DNA from 4 places in the Enterobacter sp. R4-368 genome. Region 2 is predicted to be linked to each of the others. Evidence: predicted binding sites of a transcription regulator. Region 2 holds the regulator's gene; each other region holds the start of a gene.

Region 1 (5,955 bases), 1.3 Mb from region 2:
TCGCCGGGACGCAACGTACCTTCGAGAATCAAAAACTCCAGTTGCTGCTCAATCACATCGGAAAGTTTTGGTTGGCGGATTTTGCTGTAGGCCATTGTTCCCTGTCTCTACCACTCGCCCGGAGTAAATTGGTCTTACCAATTTCATGTTCTTGACGCTAAAGTAACAAAGTATTCACCTTCTGTCCATACAGGTTTTGATTGAAATCAGGAAACCACGCACATTTTAACAATGTTACAGAAATAGCGTTTCAAAGATGTAACCTTGCACAAATGCCTCGTTTACCACGAAAGAGGCAGTTTTAACTTTCCTGAAACGCCAATTAAGGCATGTGAACCGATTCAGTTCGCCAATATATGAATAAATATTCTTTTAATTCGCATAAAACAAAGAAATAAGGCCATTGAGGGAGTAGATGGGGTACGCAGAAACGGTTTCTTTTTTATCCGCTCGTCATCAGAGTTTCATAAAGCAGATGCATTCCCGCGCACTTATCACTATTCTGAGCCCTATGAAAGGGATTGACGAAAAAACACGTCGACATTTCGTAAACAAAAAAATACAAAAAACGGAATTTATTTATTACACGCAAACCGCAGCGTACAAATAACAACCACACACGAGGTTTCATAATGGAAGGTCAACAGCACGGCGATCAGCTAAAGCGCGGCCTTAAGAACCGCCACATTCAGCTTATCGCGCTGGGTGGCGCTATTGGGACTGGCCTGTTTCTGGGCAGCGCATCCGTCATTCAATCTGCCGGTCCGGGGATAATTCTGGGTTATGCCATTGCCGGTTTTATCGCGTTTCTCATCATGCGCCAGCTTGGCGAAATGGTGGTTGAAGAGCCGGTAGCAGGCTCATTCAGCCACTTCGCTTACAAATATTGGGGCAACTTTGCAGGCTTTGCTTCCGGCTGGAACTACTGGGTGCTGTACGTGCTGGTGGCGATGGCGGAGCTTACTGCCGTCGGGAAATATGTGCAGTTCTGGTGGCCAGAAATTCCAACATGGGTTTCCGCCGCCGTGTTCTTTGTCATTATCAACGCCATCAACCTGACCAACGTGAAAGTGTTTGGTGAGATGGAGTTCTGGTTCGCCATTATTAAGGTTTTCGCGGTTGTCGCGATGATCGTATTTGGCGGCTGGTTGCTGTTTAGCGGCAGCGCTGGCCCGCAGGCTACCGTGCGTAACCTGTGGGAACAGGGCGGTTTCCTGCCGCACGGCATCGGTGGGCTGGTGATGATGATGGCGATCATCATGTTCTCCTTCGGTGGTCTGGAACTGGTGGGGATCACCGCCGCAGAAGCCGATAACCCGGAACAAAGCATTCCGAAAGCCACCAACCAGGTTATCTACCGCATTCTGATTTTCTATGTGGGTTCGCTGGCTGTGCTGCTCTCCCTGCTGCCGTGGACGCGTGTTACGGCTGACACCAGCCCGTTTGTGCTGATCTTCCATGAACTGGGTGACTCGTTTGTGGCCAACGCGTTGAACATTGTGGTGCTGACTGCCGCGCTCTCTGTTTATAACAGCTGCGTGTACTGCAACAGCCGTATGCTGTTCGGTCTGGCGAAACAGGGCAACGCGCCGAAAATACTGCAACACGTGGATAAACGCGGCGTGCCGGTGAACACCATCATCACCTCTGCGCTGTTTACCGCGCTGTGTGTGCTGATCAACTACTTCGCCCCGGAATCCGCGTTTGGTCTGCTGATGGCGCTGGTGGTTTCCGCGCTTGTGATCAACTGGGCGATGATTAGCCTGGCGCACATGCGTTTTCGCCGCGCCAAGCAGCAGCAAGGGGTTACGCCGCGCTTCCCGGCGCTGTTCTACCCGCTGGGGAACTGGATCTGCCTGATCTTTATGGCAGCGGTACTGGTGATCATGCTGATGACAGACGGCATGGCGATCTCCGTCTACCTGATCCCGGTGTGGATTGCCATCCTCGGCGTCGGCTACCTGCTGAAGCAGAAAAACGCCAATACCGTGAAAGCGCATTAATCCTTACCCACTCCCCCTCTCCCGCCAGGGAGAGGGGTGTTATCACTGTGTTACCTTCCTCACACTTTCCTTTCCATAGCCATTTTGTCCATCTCTGCGGCCTGATCCTGCTACGCAAACAAAAATTTACAGACAAATACTTCATGCCATATCTCAAAGGGAGAACCGGCAATGGACAACAACAAACTGTCTGTTAAAGAAAAGATTGGTTATGGCATGGGCGACGCCGGATGCAACATTATCTTTGGCGCTATCATGCTGTTTGTTAACTATTTCTATACTGATATCTTCGGCCTCGCACCTGCGCTGGTTGGGGTATTACTGCTGTCGATTCGCGTGATTGATGCGGTGACTGACCCGCTAATGGGGGCGCTCGCTGACCGGACACAAAGTAAATATGGCCGTTTTCGCCCGTGGCTGTTGTGGATAGCCGTACCTTACGCCGTCTTCAGCGTGCTGATGTTCACCACGCCGGAATGGTCTTATAACAGCAAAGTTATCTATGCCTTTGTCACCTATTTCCTGTTGTCGCTGACCTATACCGCGATCAATATCCCCTACTGCTCGCTGGGCGGTGTTATCACTAACGACCCGAAAGAGCGCGTTGCCTGCCAGTCGTATCGCTTTGTGATGGTCGGCATTGCCACCCTGCTGTTGTCGCTCACGCTGCTGCCGATGGCCGAGTGGTTCGGCGGTGCGGATAAAGCCAAAGGCTACCAGATGGCGATGACGGTGCTGGCGTTTATCGGCATGTGTATGTTCCTGTTCTGCTTTGCCACCGTGCGCGAACGTATCCGCCCGGCGGTGCCAACCAATGATGATCTGAAAAAAGATTTCAAAGACGTGTGGAAAAACGATCAGTGGGTGCGCATCCTCCTGCTGACGCTCTGCAATGTTTGCCCTGGTTTTATCCGCATGGCGGCCACCATGTATTACGTCACCTGGGTGATGGGGGAAAGCACCCATTTCGCGACGATGTTTATTAGCCTTGGCGTGGTCGGCATGATGCTCGGCAGTATGCTGGCAAAAGTGCTGACCGACCGCTGGTGTAAACTGAAAGTCTTCTTCTGGACCAATATCGTGCTGGCGGTCTTCTCCTGCGCCTTTTACTTCTTTGACCCGCACGCCACGGTGCTGATTGTGGTGCTCTACTTCCTGCTGAACATTCTGCATCAGATCCCTTCCCCGCTGCACTGGTCGCTGATGGCGGATGTCGATGATTACGGCGAGTGGAAAACCGGCAAACGCATTACCGGTATGAGCTTCTCCGGCAACCTGTTCTTCCTGAAAGTGGGGCTGGCAGTTGCCGGGGCGATGGTCGGTTTCCTGCTCTCCTGGTATGGCTATGACGCCGGAGCCAAACAGCAAAGCGCCAGCGCCATTAACGGCATCATGCTGCTGTTTACCATTATTCCGGGCGTCGGCTACCTGATCACCGCAGGCGTGGTGCGCTTACTGAAAGTCGACCGTGAATTGATGAAACAGATTCAGGCGGATCTGGAAAAACGCCGCGTCAACTACCATGAACTGACCGAAAATCAGCATTTACCGGCGGGCGATAACGTAAGGAATGCATAATGGAAAACTGGCCGAACCCGTTTATTGAACAGCGCGCTGACCCGTTTATCCTGCGCCATCAAGGCGAGTATTACTTCGTTGCCTCGGTGCCGGAATATGACCGGCTGGAGATCCGCCGCGCCAGTACGCTGGAAGGCCTGCGGGATGCCGAGGGCGTGGTAGTCTGGCGCAAACCGCAAAGCGGCCCGATGAGCGAGCTTATCTGGGCACCGGAGCTGCATCACATTGATGGCAAATGGTATCTCTACTTTGCCGCGACCTGGACCAAAGCGCTGGATGCGCTGAATATGTTCCAGCACCGCATGTTCGTTCTGGAGTGCGCGGATGCCGATCCGCTCTGCGGTCGCTGGGTCGAAAAAGGCCAGGTAAAAACGCCTTTCGATACCTTTGCGCTCGATGCCACCACCTTTGAGCATCAGGGGAAACGCTGGTATTTATGGGCGCAAAAAGCGCCGCATATTGCCGGGAACTCCAACCTCTACCTGGCGGAAATGGAAAACCCGTGGACGCTGAAAGGCGAACCGGTAATGTTAAGCAAACCGGAATTTGACTGGGAGTGTCGTGGTTTTCTGGTCAATGAAGGCCCGGCGGTATTGTTCCACGGCGATAAACTCTTTGTGAGTTATTCCGCCAGCGCCACCGACGAAAATTACTGTATGGGCTTGTTGTGGATCGATATCACCGCCAACCCGCAGGATCCCAAAAACTGGCATAAATCGCCGCAGCCGGTGTTTAAAACCAGTTATGAAAACCACCAGTACGGCCCGGGGCACAACAGTTTTACGCAAACGCCGGAAGGGGAAGATGTGCTGGTCTATCACGCACGGAATTACACCGAAATTGAAGGCGATCCGCTTTACGATCCCAATCGCCATACCCGCCTGAAAACAATTCGCTGGCAAGAAAACGGGATGCCCGATTTCGGCATCCCGGCAGCGGATAATCAGTGATACTGCGGCACGCGGTTAAATCAGCGTGCCGTAAATCGTTAACAGCGCCACCACGACCACCAGCACCAGCGACGTTTTTTTCGCCATTGAGACAGCGGCTTTCGGCGTTTCGACTTTATCGGTGTGCGGCTCGCGCGCCAGCGAGAACTGCGCAAGACGCGTCAGCACCTGGTATTGTGAAGTATGGCGATCGCCCAACGACGCAAACCAGGCCGGGAGCGCTTTTTCACCGTGTCCGACCAGCGCGTAGACCACACCCGCGAGGCGCACCGGTATCCAATCCAGCAGATGCAAAATGGCGTCAATGCCAGACTGCTGACGCTCGTTTGGCGTTTTGTAACGCGCCAGCCAGTATTGCCACGCACGCAATGAGGCGTAACCGACCAGCAACACGGGTCCCCACGACGCACCGACGATAAACCAGAACATTGGCGCGAGATAAAAACGGAAGTTGATCCATACCAGCGCGTTTTGCAGCTCGCGCAGAAACTCGCGCTCGTCGCAGCCTGGCGGCACGCCGTGGATCAGCGTCAGCTCATTCGCCATTGCCGTGTGGGCATGTGCGTCATTGCGCGCTGCCGCTTTCAGATAGGCGTGATAGTGCAGCCGCACTTTACCCGCGCCGATACACAACACGCCGAGCAAAATCCACACCACCAGCAGCGGAACATTGAAAAACAGCCCATACAATGCGCGCAAAATCAGGAAGGTGACCAGCATCGCCAGCGCGGTCATCAGCAACGTCCTGAACATGGAGTAGTGTTTTACCCGCCGGAACAGCACTTCCATCCGATGATCCAGTTGCCAGTGCTCGCCCAGTTTAAACAGCCGTTCTGCTGCTAATACCAGCAACAGGGTGAATAACGTCATGGCATCTCCTTTTCTGACATACCGGCAACCAGCGCACGAAATCTCGCCCAATCAAAAGCCGGCCCGGGATCGGTCTTGCGTTCGGGGGCGATATCGCTATGCCCGGTCATATTGTCGGCAATCGACGGGTAAAGCTCAATCACCGTTCGTGTCACTGCCGCCAGCTGGCGGTATTGCGCATCGGTATAAGGCAGATGATCGGTGCCCTCAAGCTCGATACCAATGGAAAAGTCGTTACAGCGTTCCCGCCCATGATACGAAGAGACGCCTGCATGCCAGGCGCGTTTATCAAAAGGCACATACTGCACAATCTCGCCATCACGGCGAATCAGGCAGTGTGCGGAAACGCGCAGATGAACAATCTCTTCGAAGAACGGATCGGCGCTGGCATCCAGCGTGCCGGTGAACAGCGCGTCTATCCACGGGCCGCCAAATTTACCGGGGGGCAAGCTAATATTATGTACCACCAGTAATGAAGGCTGTTCATCGTCCGGGCGGCAATCAAAATGGGGAGACGGCACATGCCGCGCCTCAACCAGCCAGCCCTTGCGTAA
Region 2 (5,955 bases):
GAAGGGGACAGCTTCCATCGCTATACCCGCCCGGAAATGGATATGGCTATCCGTAAGGCCCGCGATCTTGGGCGGCATATCAGCTATTTTGGCCCGGAAGCCAATGATTTTGGCCTGCTGGAACAGACGTTTATCGAATATGGCCAAACCGGCAAAGGCCAGGCGCGCAAATACCTGCATACCTACGATGAAGCCGTTCCCTGGAACCAGGTACCGGGCACGTTTACGCCGTGGCAACCGCTGCCGGAACCGACCGATGTGCTGTTTTATGAAGGTCTGCACGGCGGCGTGGTGACGCCGCAAAACGATGTCGCGCGTCATGTGGATTTGCTGGTGGGCGTGGTGCCGATCGTCAACCTAGAATGGATTCAAAAACTTGTCCGCGATACCAGCGAGCGCGGGCATTCGCGGGAAGCGGTAATGGATTCTGTCGTGCGTTCGATGGAAGATTACATCAATTTTATTACGCCGCAGTTTTCCCGTACGCACATTAACTTCCAGCGCGTGCCAACGGTGGATACGTCCAATCCGTTTGCCGCGAAAGGCATTCCCTCACTGGACGAGAGTTTTGTGGTGATCCATTTCCGCAATCTGGAAGGGATTGATTACCCGTGGTTGCTGGCAATGCTGCAAGGCTCGTTTATCTCGCATATGGATACGCTGGTGGTGCCTGGCGGAAAAATGGGGCTGGCGATGGAGTTGATTATGACGCCGCTGGTACAACGGCTGATGGAAGGTAAAAAGATCAAATAATGCAGAAAGCCCGGTGATGTGCTGCTTACCGGGCTTTTCGCATCAGGCTTCGATAACTTCGTAAGAGTGGGTGATGTTCACCGCTTTTTCGAGCATCAAGGCCACGGAGCAATACTTCTCCGCGGATAAATCCACCGCGCGGGAAACCGCAGCATCCTTCAGATCTTTACCGGTGACGATAAAGTGCAAATTGATGTGGGTAAACAGGCGCGGCGCTTCTTCACGGCGCTCTGAGGTCAGCTTCACTTCGCAGTCAGTCACGTCATGACGCCCTTTTTGTAAAATAGAAACCACATCAATGGCGCTGCATCCGCCCGCCGCCATCAGCACCATTTCCATCGGGCTTGGCGCTTTGTCGCCGGAGTTGCCGTCCATCAGGATTTGGTGGCCCGATGCGGACTCACCGATGAACGTTAACCCTTCAACCCATTTCACACGTGCCTGCATTTTCTTCACTCCGGAGTGGCAATTTTCTTTACAGATTACGCGTACATAACAAAACTCGCAACGGAAGGCGACCTGCGTCATGCTGAAGCGAGACACCAGGAGACAGGCGGTAAAAGCTATGCTAAAACACTCTGGATGCTACAGAGATAAATGGATGTTACGCATGTATGCATGACATCATACTTTAGAGACCGCAGATGACGCTGACGGTCCACTTCCCTGGATGCGGGAAGCTTAGATTGCAACCCCAGACGTAGGGGCTCATCCTGTGTCTGAGACAGCTTATAACAGAGGATAATCGCGCATGGTGCTTGGCAAACCACAAACAGACCCGACGCTTGAATGGTTCTTGTCTCATTGCCACATTCATAAGTACCCGTCGAAGAGCACGCTGATTCACCAGGGTGAAAAAGCGGAAACGCTGTACTACATCGTTAAAGGCTCAGTGGCAGTGCTGATCAAGGACGAAGAGGGTAAAGAGATGATCCTCTCCTACCTGAACCAGGGAGATTTTATCGGTGAACTGGGCCTGTTCGAAGAGGGTCAGGAGCGCAGTGCATGGGTACGCGCTAAAACTGCTTGTGAAGTGGCTGAAATCTCGTACAAAAAATTCCGTCAGTTAATCCAGGTTAACCCGGATATCCTGATGCGTCTTTCCTCGCAAATGGCGCGTCGCCTGCAGGTCACTTCAGAAAAAGTGGGTAACCTCGCCTTCCTGGATGTAACCGGCCGTATCGCGCAAACGCTGTTAAACCTGGCGAAACAGCCAGATGCAATGACCCATCCGGACGGCATGCAAATTAAAATTACTCGCCAGGAAATTGGTCAGATCGTCGGTTGCTCCCGTGAAACTGTGGGCCGCATTCTCAAAATGCTCGAAGATCAGAACCTGATCTCCGCCCACGGTAAAACCATCGTCGTATACGGAACGCGTTAATCTGTAAAACGGCGCAGCTTACGCGCTGCGTCGTTTTTCTTCCCTCATGTGGCGCAGGCTGATTTATCACCCCGAAATCAACTACGCACTGCGACAAACGCTGGTGTTATGTTTACCTGTGGCCATTGGTCTGGTTACTGGTCATCTGCAACAAGGTCTGCTGTTTTCCCTCGTTCCCGCCTGCTGCAACATTGCCGGGCTTGATACGCCACATAAACGTTTTTTCAAACGCCTGATCATTGGCGGAACGCTGTTTGCAGGCAGCAGCCTGGCGGTGCAGCTATTGCTGGCGAGAGATCTTCCATTGCCGCTGATCCTCACCGGGCTGACGCTGGTTTTAGGCGTAACCGCCGAAATCAGTGCACTGCACGGTCGCCTGCTCCCGGCTTCGCTCATTGCCGCCATCTTTACGCTCAGCCTCGCCGGTAACATGCCGGTATGGGAGCCGATACTTATCTATGCGCTGGGCACGCTGTGGTACGGATTGTTCAACTGGTTCTGGTTCTGGATGTGGCGCGAGCAACCGCTGCGCGAATCGCTCAGCCTGCTCTACCGGCAACTGGCAGACTACTGCGAGGCGAAATACAGCCTGCTGACGCAACACGCCGACCCAGAAAAAGCGCTGCCGCCGTTGCTCGCCCGCCAGCAAAAAGCGGTGGATATGATAAGCCAGTGCTATCAACAACTGCATATGCTGGCTGCCAATAAACACAACGATTACAAAAGGCTACTGCGGGTTTTCCAGGTAGGGATTGATTTGCAAGAGCACATTTCGGTGAGTTTGCACCAGCCGGAAGAAGTGCAAAAACTGGTGGAACAAACCCACGCCGAACAGGTGATCCGCTGGAACGCGCAAACCGTCGCCGCTCGCCTGCGCGTGCTGGCAGACGACATTCTCTATCACCGCTATCCCACGCGCTTCAACATGGATAAGCAGATTGGCGCGCTGGAAAAAATCGCCCGCCAGCACCCGGATAACCCGGTCGGGCAGTTCTGCGCCTGGCATTTTAGCCGTATCGCGCGCGTCTTGCGCACTCAGCGCCCTCTCTATGCCCGCGATCTGATGGCGGAAAAGCAGCGTCGCTTGCCCCTTTTCCCGGCGCTAAAAAGCTATTTATCACTGAAATCTGCGGCGCTGCGTAATGCCGCGCGAATCAGCGTCATGCTCAGTATCGCCAGCCTGATGGGCAGCGCCCTGCATTTACCAAAACCCTACTGGATCATGATGACGGTGATGTTTGTCACGCAAAACGGCTATGGCGCAACGCGCGTTCGCATTGTCCACCGGGCGGCGGGCACCATTGCGGGACTGGTGATTGCCGGGGCGACGCTGCACTTTCATGTTCCACTCGGTTTTACGCTGGCCGCGATGCTGATGATTACGCTGGTCAGTTATCTCATTATTCGGAAAAACTACGGCTGGGCGATGGTGGGTTTTACCATTACCGCCGTCTACACCTTGCAACTGCTGACGCTAAATGGTGAGGAGTTTATTGTCGCCCGCCTTATCGACACGTTGATTGGTTGCCTGATCGCTTTCGGCGGCATGGTCTGGCTGTGGCCGCAGTGGCAAAGTGGCTTGCTGCGCCAGAATGCGCACGATGCGCTGGAAACAGATCAGGAAGCGATTCGCCTGATCTTAAGCGATAACCCGCAGCCCACTCCGCTTGCCTGGCAGCGCATGCGCGTAAACCAGGCGCATAACGCTTTGTTTAACTCGCTAAACCAGGCGATGCAGGAACCGGGCTTCAATACGCGTTATCTGGAAGATATGAAACTGTGGGTAACGCACAGCCAGTTTATCGTTGAGCATATTAATGCAATGACGACGCTGGCACGTGAACATACGATGTTGACGCCGGAGCTGGCGCAACGTTATTTGCAATCCTGCGAAATTGCCCTGCAGCGCTGCCAGCAGCGGCTGGAGTATGACGGGCCGGGAGGATCCGGCGATGTGAATATTCTCGAAGCCCCGGAAGCATTAACGCACGGGCCAATGAGCACGCTGGAGCAGCATTTACAGCGGATTATCGGGCATCTGAACACCATGCACACCATTTCGTCGGTAGCATGGCGTCAGCGCCCGCATCATGGCATTTGGTTAAACCGCCGCCTTAACCGTTGACCACTTTCGCCACCGCATTCGCGAAGCGCTTCATCCCTTCTTCGATATCCTGCGCATCAATAATCAGCGAAGGCACAAAACGCATGACGTCCGGACCGGCGTTCAGCACCATGACGCCCGCATCGGCAGCGGCGTAGAGAAAGTCGCGCGCACGGCCTTTATATTGCGGATTCAGCTCAGCACCAATCAGCAGCCCCATGCCACGAATATCGCTAAACAGGTCAAATTTCTCGCCAATTTGCTGCAGATGTTTAACGAACAACTGACGTTTTTCATTCACGCCGCTGAGCACTTCCGCCGTATTGATAATGTCGAATGCGGTTCCGGCGACAGCGCAGGCCAGCGGGTTGCCACCGTAAGTAGAGCCGTGTGAACCGGCGTGGAAGACACTGGCAATTTCATGTGTAGTCAGCATCGCGCTGATAGGGAAACCGCCGCCGAGCGCTTTGGCGCTGGTCAGAATATCCGGCGTCACACCGTAGTGCATATAAGCAAACAACTCTCCGCTGCGGCCCATGCCGCACTGCACTTCGTCGAACACCAGCAGAGCATTGTGTTGATCGCACAGCTCGCGCAAACCTTTCAGGAAATCCGGTGTGGCGGCAGTAACGCCGCCCTCGCCCTGAATAGGCTCTACCACTACCGCGCAGGTGTGATCGTCCATCACCGCTTTCACCGCGTGCAGATCGTTAAACGGCACATGGATAATGTCCGCCGGTTTCGGGCCAAAACCATCGGAATACTTCGGCTGGCCGCCCACGCTTACGGTAAACAGCGAACGGCCGTGGAAGGCATTATGAAACGCGATGATTTTTGTTTTGTATGGACTGTGACGCGTAGATGCATAAAAACGCGCCAGCTTGAATGCTGTTTCGTTAGCTTCAGTGCCGGAGTTCATAAACACCACACGCTCGGCAAACGTGGCGTCAATGAGTTTACGCGCCAGGCGCAGAGCAGGCTCGTTGGTAAAAACATTGCTGGTGTGCCACAGCGTTTCGCCCTGCGTTTTCAGCGTCTCCACCAGCGCCGGATGGCAGTGCCCTAACGCAGTAACCGCAATTCCACCTGCAAAATCAACGTACTCTTTACCCTGCTGATCCCACACCCTGCTGCCTTTACCCTTTACCGGGATAAACTCGGCCGGTGCGTAAATTGGCAGAATAACGTCATCGAAGTTTGCACGCGTTACCGCGTCTTGCTGAGTTGCCATGGCTTGCCCATCCAGTTTTACGTTGCATTGATTATGAAAATATAATCACGAAATATGCATAAAAAATCAGTTAATGGCAACCACAAATCAGCGTTCGAGGAAGTTTTTCAATAACTGATGTCCCTGCTCGCTCAGGATACTTTCCGGGTGAAATTGCACCCCTTCCAGATCCCACTCCAGGTGGCGAATGCCCATGATCTCGCCGCTATCGCTCCAGGCGGTAATCTCAAAGCATGCCGGTAACGTAGGCGGATCGATAACCAGGGAATGGTAACGGGTGACGGTTAACGGATTATTAAGCCCGCTAAATACGCCAGTGCCGTTATGGGTGACAGGCGATGTCTTACCGTGCATCACTTTTGCCGCACGAACGATAGTCGCGCCAAAGACCTGCGCAATCGCCTGATGACCAAGACAAACGCCAAGAATCGGCAATTTCCCCGCGTAATGGCGGATAACCGCCAGCGAAACGCCGGACTCATC
Region 3 (5,955 bases), 510 kb from region 2:
GCACCGGGTAACGTGGCTGCTGTCATCGTTGCTCTCCCCTGTTTCTCATTCTTCCGCACATTGTAACCGATAAAATATATTTTACACAGTTACATGCTTTCGCCATACTCAACCCTGAAGTAACCCTATAAATTAATTTTTAACGGTTTCAAAAGAGGTGACGATATGACTGCCAATACGCATTTCCCGGTTCGCTATCAGTATGCAGACGCCGATGGCGTCAAGGTGTTTTACCGTGAAGCCGGTAACCCGGAAAACCCGGTATTACTGCTGCTGCACGGTTTTCCCAGCTCTTCGCATCAGTTTCGCGAATTGATCCCGCTGCTGGCAGATAAGTTTCACCTTATCGCCCCGGATCTGCCCGGCTTCGGCTTTACCGAAGTTCCCGCTGAGCGCGATTACCGCTATAGCTTTGATGGGCTGGCAAACACGCTGATTGCTTTTGTCGATGCGCTGAATCTGCAACGTTTTGCCATGTATGTTTTTGATTACGGTGCGCCGACCGGATTGCGGCTGGCGCTGCATTATCCGCAGCGGGTGAGCGGGTTTATTTCGCAAAATGGCAATGCGTATCTGGACGGTTTAGGCGACGCATGGGCGCCGGTACAGGCTTACTGGCACGCGCCGACCGCGGAAAACCGGCAGGTCGTTCACGATGCGATCCTCAATCTGGAAGGGACAAAATGGCAGTACCTGCACGGTGTGCGCGACCCTGAAACTGTCGCTCCGGAAGGTTATCAACTGGATACATTACTGATGGAGCGCCCCGGAAATAAAGCGATCCAGCTGGATCTGTTTCTTGATTACGCCAGCAACTTGAAGCGCTACCCGGAGTTTCAGGCCTTTTTCCGCACCCACCAGCCACCCGCGCTGATTATCTGGGGCGAGCACGATCCGTTTTTTATCCCGCCAGGCGCGCACGCTTATAAACGCGATAATCCAAATGCGGTGGTCGAGCTGCTTGATACCGGGCATTTCGCACTGGAAACCCATGTTGGCTACATTGCCCAACGCATTCGTGACGTGATTGGTAACGCGATTGGCTAAGAAACCGGTGCGCCCCGCGGGGTGGGCGCACCGATTTTGCTTACGCACGCGTCTGAAACATCAGTGTGTCGGACGTAAACGAGCCATCGTCGCCAATAAAAAAGTGCGCTTTCACCTCGTCGGAGGTTTGGTTTTGCAGGTAGCGGATCGCCGCGCGCAATACCTCCGGCGTGTTCATGCGTTCCACCCAGGGCTGATATTCCAGCGCCAGCCGATCAGAAACCATCTTCTCAACCTGCATGCCGCTTTGCTGCGTCATTTGCAGCCACTCGGCTGGCGAGTAGTTACGTACGTGGGACGGATCGCGAAGCACTTCAATGGTTTGCAGCCAGATATCCAGCACCGGACGGCCAGGCGAGGCGATATCCATCAGGATAAATTTCCCGCCGGGTTTCAGCACACGTTTTACTTCGCGCAGCGCCAGTGCGACATCATGCCAGTGGTGCGCCGAGTAGCGGCTGATTACCACGTCAAATGTATTGTCGGCAAAGGGCAGCTTTTCCGCCGCGCCGTGTGCGGTGGTGATGTTGTGTAACTGACGATCGCTCGCCGCCTGGCGCACTACCGCCAGCATTTTTTCCGATAAGTCATACGCTGTTACTTCGCGCACCACGCCTGCGGCGGCAAAACTGGCATGCCCGGCACCGCAGCCCAAATCCAGCAGCGAGGCATCCGCATCAGTACTCAGCCACTCGACCAGACGCACTAAATCTGCGCCTTGCGCATGCACCTGGCTTGTCAGGTAGGCCTGGGCCTGGTCGCCAAACTGCTTTTTTGTTAACTCATGATGATTAACCGACATTCTCTTTTTCCTTTTTAGCACGACAAAAAGTTGCTCTTTGGCGACTATACGACCGCATTTATAGGGGTACAATATGTGTACTTATACTGGTATTAATGAGTACCCCCCATGGAAAGTACCTTATTTGCCGGGCCGAAAACCCTTGGCGCTTTTTTGCGATCGCAGCGGGAAAATACCGCGCCTGCGGATATTGGCTTGCCGGCGCAAGGGCGGCGGCGCACGCGTGGATTGCGGCGGGAGGAAGTGGCGCAACTTAGCGGCATCAGCACCACCTGGTATACGTGGATTGAACAAGGGCGGGATATTGTTGTTTCGCCGCAAACCCTGTCGAATATCGCCAACGTGTTAAAAATGAGCGCCGCAGAGCGCAAGTATTTGTTTCATCTGGCGCTGCAAAACGACCCGCAGGAAGAGCACGTCATTACCGTCGAACCTGCTGTGCTGGCCACGGTGAATCAGATGGCCTGCCCCTGCTATTTGCTGGATTTGACCTGGAATATGCTGGCGTGGAATACACCCGCTGAGACACTGTTCAGCGGCTGGCTGGATAAGGATACCCAACCGAATATGATGAGTTTTATGTTTCGCCACCCGCTGGCGCAAACGCTGGTTATCAACTGGGAAACGCGCGCCAGCCGGATTGTCGCCGAGCTACGCGCGGACGCGATGCACTACCCGCACGACAAAGGACTGAACCAGTTTGTGCAGAGTCTGAGTAACGACAGCGAACTGTTTCGCGCGTTCTGGTCGCGCCAGCAAGTGGTGGTGCGTGAGGGTGGCGAACGCGTTTTTCATCATCCGCAACAAGGCGAGTTGCACTACCGGCAGATGACCTGGCAGCTAACCAGCAACCGTTCGATCAAAATGATTATGTTAATGGACGAGTAATTCGGGCGCGGATTCTGTATATCGCAGAAAAAAATGAAGTTTATTGCTCGACATAAAAAAAACAGGCCAGAAAACTGACCTGTTTTTTATTATTTACGGAATTCCAGTGGCGCCTGGCTGGCCTGAACAAATGCGGCGATATTATCAAATGTAGTCATTGCTGATTTGCAAAAAATACATTTGGCACCTGCCGGATTTTTCTCAGTTATATCAAAGCTGGAAATTCGGTATTGCGACCCGTGACAGCACGGGCAGCGAAAATGAATACGATTAATAATTCTAAATCCTTAGCGCGGAACCACGTTGGCCGCAGCCGGACCTTTCGGGCCGTTCTCAATAGTAAACTCAACCTCTTGATTTTCTTCAAGAGTACGGAATGCATTGCTCTGGATAGCGGAGAAATGTACGAATACATCTTTGCTGCCATCTTTCGGAGTAATGAAACCGAAGCCTTTCTCAGCGTTAAACCATTTAACGATACCGTTCATTTTAGTAGACATGCTTATTACCTTCTTTTTGTTCGCCGAATGCGGCAGTAATGGTCTGAGACATTATTTTTATCAGAGTGTAAAGCGAAGACCCAAAAAGAAGTAGCAAGGAGGTACTTAGAGATGAGAAAGACTTTAGTGAACTGCTGGAGATAATGATTTATCAAACCGACGACGCATTAACGCATGGTTGCATTGACAGCGCAAGCACTATTTTAAAAATATTTATCAGTAAAACGTTATCAGCAGATTAACGTGCTGTTCTGTTTGCTTCTCAGGGATTCAATCCCGGCAAAGGGGTTTGTGTGAAGTGGATCGCACAAATGCGCTTACCATCCGGCTATTATCAATACTAGTATGGTAGTTAAGCAAAACGTTTAAGGGTGGTAATGAGCATGCAAATGACAATGCGCTGGTTTGGTCCAGTTGAAGACAAAATTCCGCTGGAGCACATCCGGCAAGTTCCCGGCGTCGAAGGTGTCGTTGGCGCGCTTTATGATGTTCCGGTTGGCGACGTGTGGCCTAAAGAGAAAATCCGCGCGCTTGCCGATCAGGTACATCAGGCTGGTTTAAAGATGGAAGTCATTGAAAGCGTTAACATTCACGATGATATCAAAATTGGCCTGCCCAGCCGCGAGCAGCTAATTGCCAACTACCAGCAGACTATTCGCAACCTGGCGGAAGTCGGCGTCAAGGTGATTTGCTATAACTTCATGCCGGTTTTCGACTGGATGAAAACCGACATGAACTATGTTCTGCCAGACGGTTCACTCACTATGGCGTTCGAGAAAAAAGGCATCGATAAAACTCTTGATGAAGTCGTGAAAGAGGTGCTGGAGAATTCCAACGGTTTCGCCCTGCCCGGATGGGAGCCAGAAAGGCTGGCAAAAGTGCAGGAGCTGTTTGCCAAATATAAAGATGTCGACGACGCGAAATTGCGCGAAAACCTGGTGTATTTCCTTAAACGCATTATTCCGGTGTGTGAAGAAGTCGGCATAAAAATGGCCATTCATCCGGACGATCCGCCATATTCTATTTTTGGTCTGCCGCGTATTGTAAAAAACCGCGACGATCTCGACTGGATTTGTAATGCGGTGGATTCAGAAGCCAATGGTATTACATTATGCACTGGCTCCATTGCTGAAGATCCGGATAATAATGTCTACCAAATCCTCGCAGAATTTACCCGCCGCAAACGTATTCACTTTGCCCACGTTAGAAATATTAAACTCATTAAAGATAAAGATTTTTATGAGTCTGCGCATTTATCCCGCTACGGTTCGCTGGATATGTTCCAGATAATGAAATCACTTTACGATAACGGCTTTGATGGTTATATCCGCCCCGACCACGGGCGCTTTATCTGGGGCGAAACCGGGCGTCCGGGCTACGGGCTTTACGACCGCGCCCTCGGTGTCACCTACCTGCACGGTTTGTGGGAAGCACTCGAAAAACAACATTAATAAAATGTCATTCAGGCCGGTGACTCCACCGGCTTTCATGTAAGGCAAATCCGAAAGGTATTCTCTATGTCCCCGTTGTTAGCGCTATTTTGGGTGCTGGTTGGTATTGCGCTCCTGGTCGTTATGAATCTTAAATATAAATTTCACAATATTTTCGCCTTGCTGATTGCAGGGATATTTGTTGCGATCATGGAAGGTATTCCGCTGGATAAAATTGTCACGGTTATTCAGGACGGTCTGGGAAGTATTCTCGGCCATCTTGCATTGATTATTATATTTGGCGCTATCATCGGTAAATTCATGACCGAATCTGGTGCCAGCCAGCGGATTGCGGATAGCGTTATTGAACGCTGCGGAACACGTTTTCTTTCGGTCGGGCTGATGTTTATCGGCGTTATTTTTGGCATCGCCATGTTTTATGAAGTGGCATTTCTTATTGCAATGCCGCTGGTGCTGAATATCGCTAAAAAAGCCAATATTCCGTATATGAAATTAGTGGTGCCCACCGTGGTTGGCGCGACCATGGGACACAGCCTTTTCCCGCCGCAGCCAGGCCCGGTCGCGCTCATCAGCGCATTCAACGCCGACATTGTACAGGTCTATCTGTACGGCATTTTAGTGATTATCCCGGCGCTGTTCTGCGCGGGCATTCTGCTGCCCAAATACCTGCCGGGTATTAACGCGATTCCGTTGAATTCGCTACTGAAACCGGTCGAAGAGAAAACCGCGCAGGATCTGCCACCGTTCAGCATCAGCATTCTGATCCCGCTGATCCCGGCGGTGCTAATGATTGTCGCGTCGATTATCAAAGGGTTAATGCCCGCAGGCTCGGAGCTGGTAAAAGTCTGCACCTTCTTTGGCAGCGCGGAAATCAGCATGCTGTTAGCCACGCTGGCGGCAATCTGGTTTCTTGGCATCAAGCGTGGGATGTCAGCAGAAGGCGTCACCCACTGCGCCAGCGACGCGATTGCGAAAATCGCCAATGTGCTGTTTGTCATCAGCGCCGGCGGCATTCTGAAACAGGTGATTGTAGTTTCCGGTGTGGGAAACCATATCGTGGACATTATGAGTCACGTCCCGCTGTCGCCGTTTATCGTGGCGTGGATAATCACGGCGATAATCCGCATTCTCACCGGACAGGGCGCCGTCGCGGCCATCACCTCGGCGGGTATCGTTGCGCCGATGGTCAGCGCGTTTCACCTCAATCCGGCACTGATGTGCCTGGCCGTTGCCTGCGGCAGCAACACCATCACACTGATGTACGACG
Region 4 (5,955 bases), 2.1 Mb from region 2:
GGATAATCCGCATCCTGCTTGAACAGATCCCAGGAGATCAAACCGCTGGAGTCGATAAAGTGCGTCTCGAGGTTGGCATGCTCGGCCACTTCTTCATCATCAAAGGTTGGCGGTGTGAAGACATCCAGATCTTTCAACCCGCGGCCTTGCAGCAGCTCGGTAACAGTACGCTCGAGCGCCACACCGAAATCAGGGTGCGCGCCAAAAGAGGCAAAACAGGTGCCGTTGGCCGGGTTGAACAGGACAACACAGATAACCGGGTATTTACCGCCCAGGGAACCGTCGTAAGCGAAGATCGGGAAACCTTCCGCTTCCAGTTTGGCAATCGCTTCGACAACGCCCGGGTAGCGTGCCAGCACATCCTGCGGAATTTCTGGCAGGCTGATGCTCTCGGCAATAATGCGATTTTTAATATGGCGTTCGAACACTTCTGACAGCCCCTGCACGCGGGCTTCATTGCGTGTGTTCCCGGCGGACATGCCGTTAGAAACATATAAGTTGCCGACGATATTCATCGGGATATAAACCGTCTGCTCATCAGACTGGCGGGTAAACGGCAGGGCACAGATACCGCGCTCATCATTGCCGGATTGCAGATCAACGAGCATCCCGGCGGCCAGTTCGTTCTGCGGATCGTAGTAGGCGCGCAGACGCGCATCCAGAATGCCTTCCGGCAGAGAATCATCTTCCGGCAGCGGGAACCATTTCTCATTCGGATAATGAACGAACGGGCTCTGAGCGATAGCATCACCCAGCCAGAAATCAGCGAAGAAGTAGTTGGTGGACAGACGCTCGAAATACTCGCCCAGCGCAGAGGCCAGCGCGGCTTTTTTGGTCGCACCTTTACCGTTGGTGAAGCACAGCGCGCACTCTTTATCGCGAATATGCACTGACCAGACGTTTGGCACCGGATTCAGCCATGAGGCCTCTTCGATGTTAAAACCGAGATCGGTGAGCTTTTGCTGGAAGCGAGCGATGGAATCTTCCAGCGCGGCGTCTTTGCCGGGAATAAATGTTTGAGTCATGGCGGTCACTTTTTTCGTACGTAAAGCGCGCAATGATACGGGTTTTGCGTGACTGACGCTATCTTCCACGTCTGACCGACGAAAATAAAACTTATGGCTATGATTAAGAAAAGTAACGACTGTTCAGGCATAAAAAATGAAAGCGTTTGATCTGCATCGCATGGCGCTCGACAAGGTCCCTCTTGAGTTTCTCGGGGAAGTCGCACTGCGTAGTGTCTATACCTTTGTTTTGGTCTTTTTATTTCTCAAAATCACCGGACGACGCGGCGTACGCCAGATGTCCCTGTTTGAGGTGCTGATAATCCTGACTCTGGGATCGGCGGCCGGGGATGTCGCTTTTTACGACGATGTTCCCATGCTGCCGGTGCTGGTGGTTTTTATCACTTTAGCGTTGCTCTACCGGTTTGTGATGTGGCTGATGTCGCACAGCGAAAAGCTGGAAGATTTGCTGGAAGGCAAACCGGTTGTCATTGTTGAGAATGGCGAACTGGCCTGGGAAAAGGTGCATGCGGCGAACATGACCGAGTTCGAGTTCTTTATGGAGCTACGTTTAAATGGCGTGGAACAACTCGGACAGATTCGTCTGGCAATAATGGAAACCAACGGTCAAATCAGCGTTTATTACTTCCCGGACGATGAGGTGAAACCCGGGTTATGTATTTTGCCTGAAGGTTGCAGTGAGCGTTTCACAACGGTTCCCGAAGCGGGGGATTATGTTTGTGTCCGCTGCAGTAAAATTGTCGCCATGCATAAAGGGGAAAAGCAATCTTGTCCGCGTTGTGCAAATCCGGAATGGTCGAAGGCAAGCCGGGCTGTTCGCGTGACATAACAGCGTTTTTATCGGGTCTAGGGTGAGCAAACAAAACTTTCTGCTATGTGAGTTAGCGCACATCTTGCCGCTGGCACCCATTACCCGTTGCGGCGCGTAGCGCTGAATGATAAAACCGATGTCACAGGAATAACTTATTGCTTTATAGCGTGGTGAGGGGAAATGACTCAGGTCTTTAATTTTAGTTCTGGCCCGGCAGTATTACCGGCGGATGTGCTCAAACAAGCGCAACAAGAGCTGTGCGACTGGCAAGGTCTTGGAACGTCGGTGATGGAAATTAGCCATCGTGGTAAAGAGTTTATCCACGTGGCGGAAGAAGCAGAAAAGGATTTTCGCGACCTGCTGAATATTCCCTCTAACTATAAGGTTCTGTTCTGTCACGGCGGCGGTCGCGGCCAGTTCGCGGCTATTCCGTTGAACTTGCTGGGCGATAAAACCACCGCTGACTACGTTGATGCGGGCTACTGGGCGGCGAGCGCGGTAAAAGAAGCGAAAAAATACTGCTCACCGAACGTTATTGACGCCAAAATCACTGTTGATGGTCTGCGCGCGGTGAAACCGATGCGCGACTGGCAACTGAGCGATAATGCGGCCTATCTGCACTACTGTCCGAACGAAACGATCGACGGTATCGCGATCGATGAAACACCGGACTTTGGTGATGTGGTTGTCGCCGCTGACTTTTCCTCGACTATTCTCTCTCGTCAGATTGACGTAAGCCGTTTTGGCGTGATCTACGCAGGCGCGCAGAAAAATATCGGCCCGGCGGGTTTGACGCTGGTGATTGTGCGCGAAGATCTGCTGGGTAAAGCGCATCAGGCTTGCCCGTCGATCCTTGATTACACCGTGCTGAACGAAAACGACTCGATGTTTAACACGCCTCCGACCTTTGCCTGGTATCTCTCTGGGCTGGTGTTTAAGTGGCTGAAAAAACAGGGCGGTGTGGCAGCGATGGACAAAATCAACCAGCAAAAAGCCGATCTGTTGTACGGCGTGATCGACAGCAGCGATTTCTACCGCAACGATGTGGCGAAAGCGAACCGCTCGCGCATGAATGTGCCGTTCCAGCTGGCAGATAGCGCGCTCGATAAAGTCTTCCTGGAGGAGTCGTTCGCTGCGGGTCTACACGCGCTGAAAGGTCACCGTGTTGTCGGCGGGATGCGCGCCTCTATCTATAATGCGATGCCGTTAGCTGGCGTACAGGCGCTCACTGATTTCATGGTCGATTTCGAACGCCGCCACGGTTAATCGCACTGTTTTGACGTACCCCCGTAGTTTCACTGCGGGGGTTTTATTCTGTTAGTTGAGAGTGAAGTTTCATGGAATCCCTGACGTTACAACCCATCGCGCGAGTAGATGGCACCATCAATCTGCCTGGTTCAAAGAGTGTCTCCAACCGCGCCTTGTTGCTGGCCGCATTCGCTCGTGGCACGACTGTTCTGACTAACTTGCTGGACAGTGATGATGTGCGCCACATGCTCAATGCCCTCAGCGCGCTGGGAGTTCATTACACGTTGTCTGCCGATCGTACCCGTTGTGAAGTGACGGGGGTTGGTGGCCCGCTGCATTCAGCAGAAAAACTGGAGCTGTTTCTGGGTAACGCAGGAACTGCCATGCGTCCGTTGGCCGCCGCGCTGTGTCTTGGCGAAAACAATATTGTGCTGACTGGCGAGCCGCGCATGAAAGAGCGTCCGATTGGCCATCTGGTTGATGCGCTTCGTCAGGGCGGGGCAAAGGTTGATTATCTTGAGCAGGAAAATTATCCGCCACTGCATTTGCGCGGTGGCTTTACAGGTGGTGAAGTGAGTGTCGATGGCAGCGTTTCCAGCCAGTTTTTAACCGCATTGCTAATGGCAGCCCCGTTGGCACCCAACGACACGGTTATCACTATCAAAGGTGACCTGGTATCCAAACCGTATATTGATATCACACTGCATCTGATGAAGACCTTTGGCGTTGAGGTTGAAAACCAGCAATATCAACGCTTTGTTGTGCGCGGTGCGCAGCTATACCAGTCTCCAGGCCATTATCTGGTCGAGGGTGATGCGTCTTCTGCTTCTTATTTTCTCGCGGCCGGAGCAATCAAAGGCGGTACGGTGAAAGTGACCGGTATAGGCCGTAACAGCGTGCAGGGCGATATTCGCTTTGCTGATGTGCTGGAAAAAATGGGCGCGACCGTGGTCTGGGGCGATGATTATATTGCCTGCACCCGTGGTGAGTTGAACGCCATCGATATGGATATGAACCACATTCCCGATGCGGCAATGACCATCGCGACGGCAGCGCTGTTTGCCAAAGGCACGACCACTCTGCGTAATATCTATAACTGGCGCGTAAAAGAGACCGATCGCTTGTTCGCGATGGCGACAGAGTTGCGTAAAGTCGGGGCCGAAGTGGAAGAGGGCGAAGACTATATTCGCGTGACACCGCCTGCCAGGCTGCAGCTTGCGGAAATCGCAACTTATAACGACCACCGTATGGCGATGTGTTTCTCGCTGGTGGCGCTGTCTGATACGCCGGTCACCATTCTTGATCCGAAATGTACAGCGAAGACCTTCCCGGACTATTTCGAGCAATTAGCCCATATTAGTACGCTGGCATAACTTCCCCTCTTGCGGGCTGGTGTAAATCAGCCCGCTTCCCGCGCAATTATTCTACACTCAGCTGCATCCTCTTCGGTTATTCGCACGCAACAGTAACGGTTGTGGACATTGGCGCGTATAATGCGCGCGGTTATGTAACGATATGCCTTGATTAAGGAGAGAAAGATGACGGCAATTGCCCCGGTAATTACCATTGATGGGCCAAGCGGCGCGGGTAAAGGCACGCTTTGCAAGGCAATGGCGGAAGCGTTGCAATGGCATCTGTTGGATTCAGGCGCAATTTATCGTGTTCTGGCGCTCGCTGCGCTGCATCACCATGTCGATGTTTCTTCCGAAGATGTTTTGGTTCCGCTGGCAGCGCACCTGGATGTGCGTTTCGTGTCAACAAATGGCCATCTGGAAGTCATTCTGGAAGGCGAAGATGTCAGCAGCGAAATCCGTACTCAGGACGTGGCAAATGCAGCCTCGCAGATTGCGGCGTTTCCGCGAGTGCGTGAAGCGTTATTGCGTCGCCAGCGCGCATTCCGTGACGCGCCGGGACTTATCGCCGATGGGCGTGATATGGGGACAGTGGTTTTTCCTGATGCGCCGGTAAAAATTTTCCTTGACGCTTCTTCTGAAGAGCGTGCGCATCGGCGCATGCTACAGTTGCAGGAGAAGGGCTTTAGTGTTAACTTTGAACGCCTTTTGGCCGAGATAAAGGAACGTGACGATCGCGATCGAAACCGTCCTGTTGCACCGCTGGTTCCCGCTGCCGATGCTTTAGTACTGGATTCAACCAGTTTAAGTATTGAGCAAGTGATTGAGAAAGCGCTACAATATGCTCGCCAAAAATTGGCTCTCGCATAAGCGACCGAATTCGTAGTACCTGCTGCAATGGAATGTGAGCAGGCATGTGAAACAACCCCATCCGGCATGAAGCCAGGTGGACGTTAAATTGAAGAATCCTGAAGATTATCAATATGACTGAATCTTTTGCTCAACTCTTTGAAGAGTCCCTGAAAGAAATCGAAACCCGCCCGGGTTCTATCGTTCGTGGTGTTGTTGTTGCTATCGACAAAGACGTAGTTCTGGTTGACGCCGGTCTGAAATCTGAGTCCGCCATTCCGGCAGAGCAGTTCAAAAACGCCCAGGGCGAGCTGGAAATCCAGGTTGGTGACGAAGTTGACGTTGCCCTGGATGCAGTAGAAGACGGCTTCGGTGAAACCCTGCTGTCCCGTGAAAAAGCTAAACGTCACGAAGCTTGGATCACGCTGGAAAAAGCTTACGAAGACGCTGAAACTGTTACCGGTGTTATCAACGGCAAAGTCAAGGGCGGCTTCACTGTTGAGCTGAACGGTATTCGCGCGTTCCTGCCGGGTTCCCTGGTAGACGTTCGTCCGGTCCGTGACACTCTGCACCTGGAAGGCAAAGAGCTTGAATTCAAAGTAATCAAGCTGGACCAGAAACGTAACAACGTTGTTGTTTCACGTCGTGCGGTTATCGAATCCGAAAACAG

The links. Region 2 encodes CRP, which controls carbon source genes, mostly activating them, when cyclic AMP is high. Its sites were predicted from a motif close to ATGTGANNNNNNTCACAT; they were not measured.
Region 1: the regulator CRP is predicted to act here: its motif matches at 2,051-2,068, upstream of H650_RS18205 (glycoside-pentoside-hexuronide (GPH):cation symporter).
Region 3: the regulator CRP is predicted to act here: its motif matches at 3,529-3,546, upstream of uxuA (mannonate dehydratase).
Region 4: the regulator CRP is predicted to act here: its motif matches at 1,900-1,917, upstream of serC (3-phosphoserine/phosphohydroxythreonine transaminase).

Annotation. Positions count from the first base shown of each region.
Region 1 is NC_021500.1:3,898,305-3,904,259, reverse strand. Features, by position in the region: gene pdhR (pyruvate dehydrogenase complex transcriptional repressor PdhR) at 1-95, opposite strand, end outside; gene aroP (aromatic amino acid transporter AroP) at 630-2,003, shown strand; gene H650_RS18205 (glycoside-pentoside-hexuronide (GPH):cation symporter) at 2,175-3,581, shown strand; gene H650_RS18200 (glycoside hydrolase family 43 protein) at 3,581-4,531, shown strand; gene ampE (beta-lactamase regulator AmpE) at 4,547-5,401, opposite strand; gene ampD (1,6-anhydro-N-acetylmuramyl-L-alanine amidase AmpD) at 5,398-5,955, opposite strand, start outside.
Region 2 is NC_021500.1:2,593,346-2,599,300, forward strand. Features, by position in the region: gene H650_RS12290 (phosphoribulokinase) at 1-753, shown strand, start outside; gene H650_RS12295 (OsmC family protein) at 796-1,200, opposite strand; gene crp (cAMP-activated global transcriptional regulator CRP) at 1,505-2,137, shown strand; gene H650_RS12305 (YccS/YhfK family putative transporter) at 2,184-4,262, shown strand; gene argD (bifunctional acetylornithine/succinyldiaminopimelate transaminase) at 4,252-5,472, opposite strand; gene pabA (aminodeoxychorismate synthase component 2) at 5,560-5,955, opposite strand, start outside.
Region 3 is NC_021500.1:2,079,128-2,085,082, forward strand. Features, by position in the region: gene H650_RS09765 (CGNR zinc finger domain-containing protein) at 1-26, opposite strand, end outside; gene H650_RS09770 (alpha/beta fold hydrolase) at 166-1,047, shown strand; gene H650_RS09775 (class I SAM-dependent methyltransferase) at 1,088-1,897, opposite strand; gene H650_RS09780 (helix-turn-helix transcriptional regulator) at 1,958-2,737, shown strand; gene ymcF (cold shock small protein YmcF) at 2,827-3,015, opposite strand; gene cspE (transcription antiterminator/RNA stability regulator CspE) at 3,025-3,237, opposite strand; gene uxuA (mannonate dehydratase) at 3,621-4,688, shown strand; gene H650_RS09795 (gluconate:H+ symporter) at 4,755-5,955, shown strand, end outside.
Region 4 is NC_021500.1:4,740,719-4,746,673, forward strand. Features, by position in the region: gene ycaO (30S ribosomal protein S12 methylthiotransferase accessory factor YcaO) at 1-1,025, opposite strand, end outside; gene H650_RS22125 (DUF421 domain-containing protein) at 1,162-1,854, shown strand; gene serC (3-phosphoserine/phosphohydroxythreonine transaminase) at 2,017-3,102, shown strand; gene aroA (3-phosphoshikimate 1-carboxyvinyltransferase) at 3,174-4,457, shown strand; gene cmk ((d)CMP kinase) at 4,623-5,306, shown strand; gene rpsA (30S ribosomal protein S1) at 5,420-5,955, shown strand, end outside.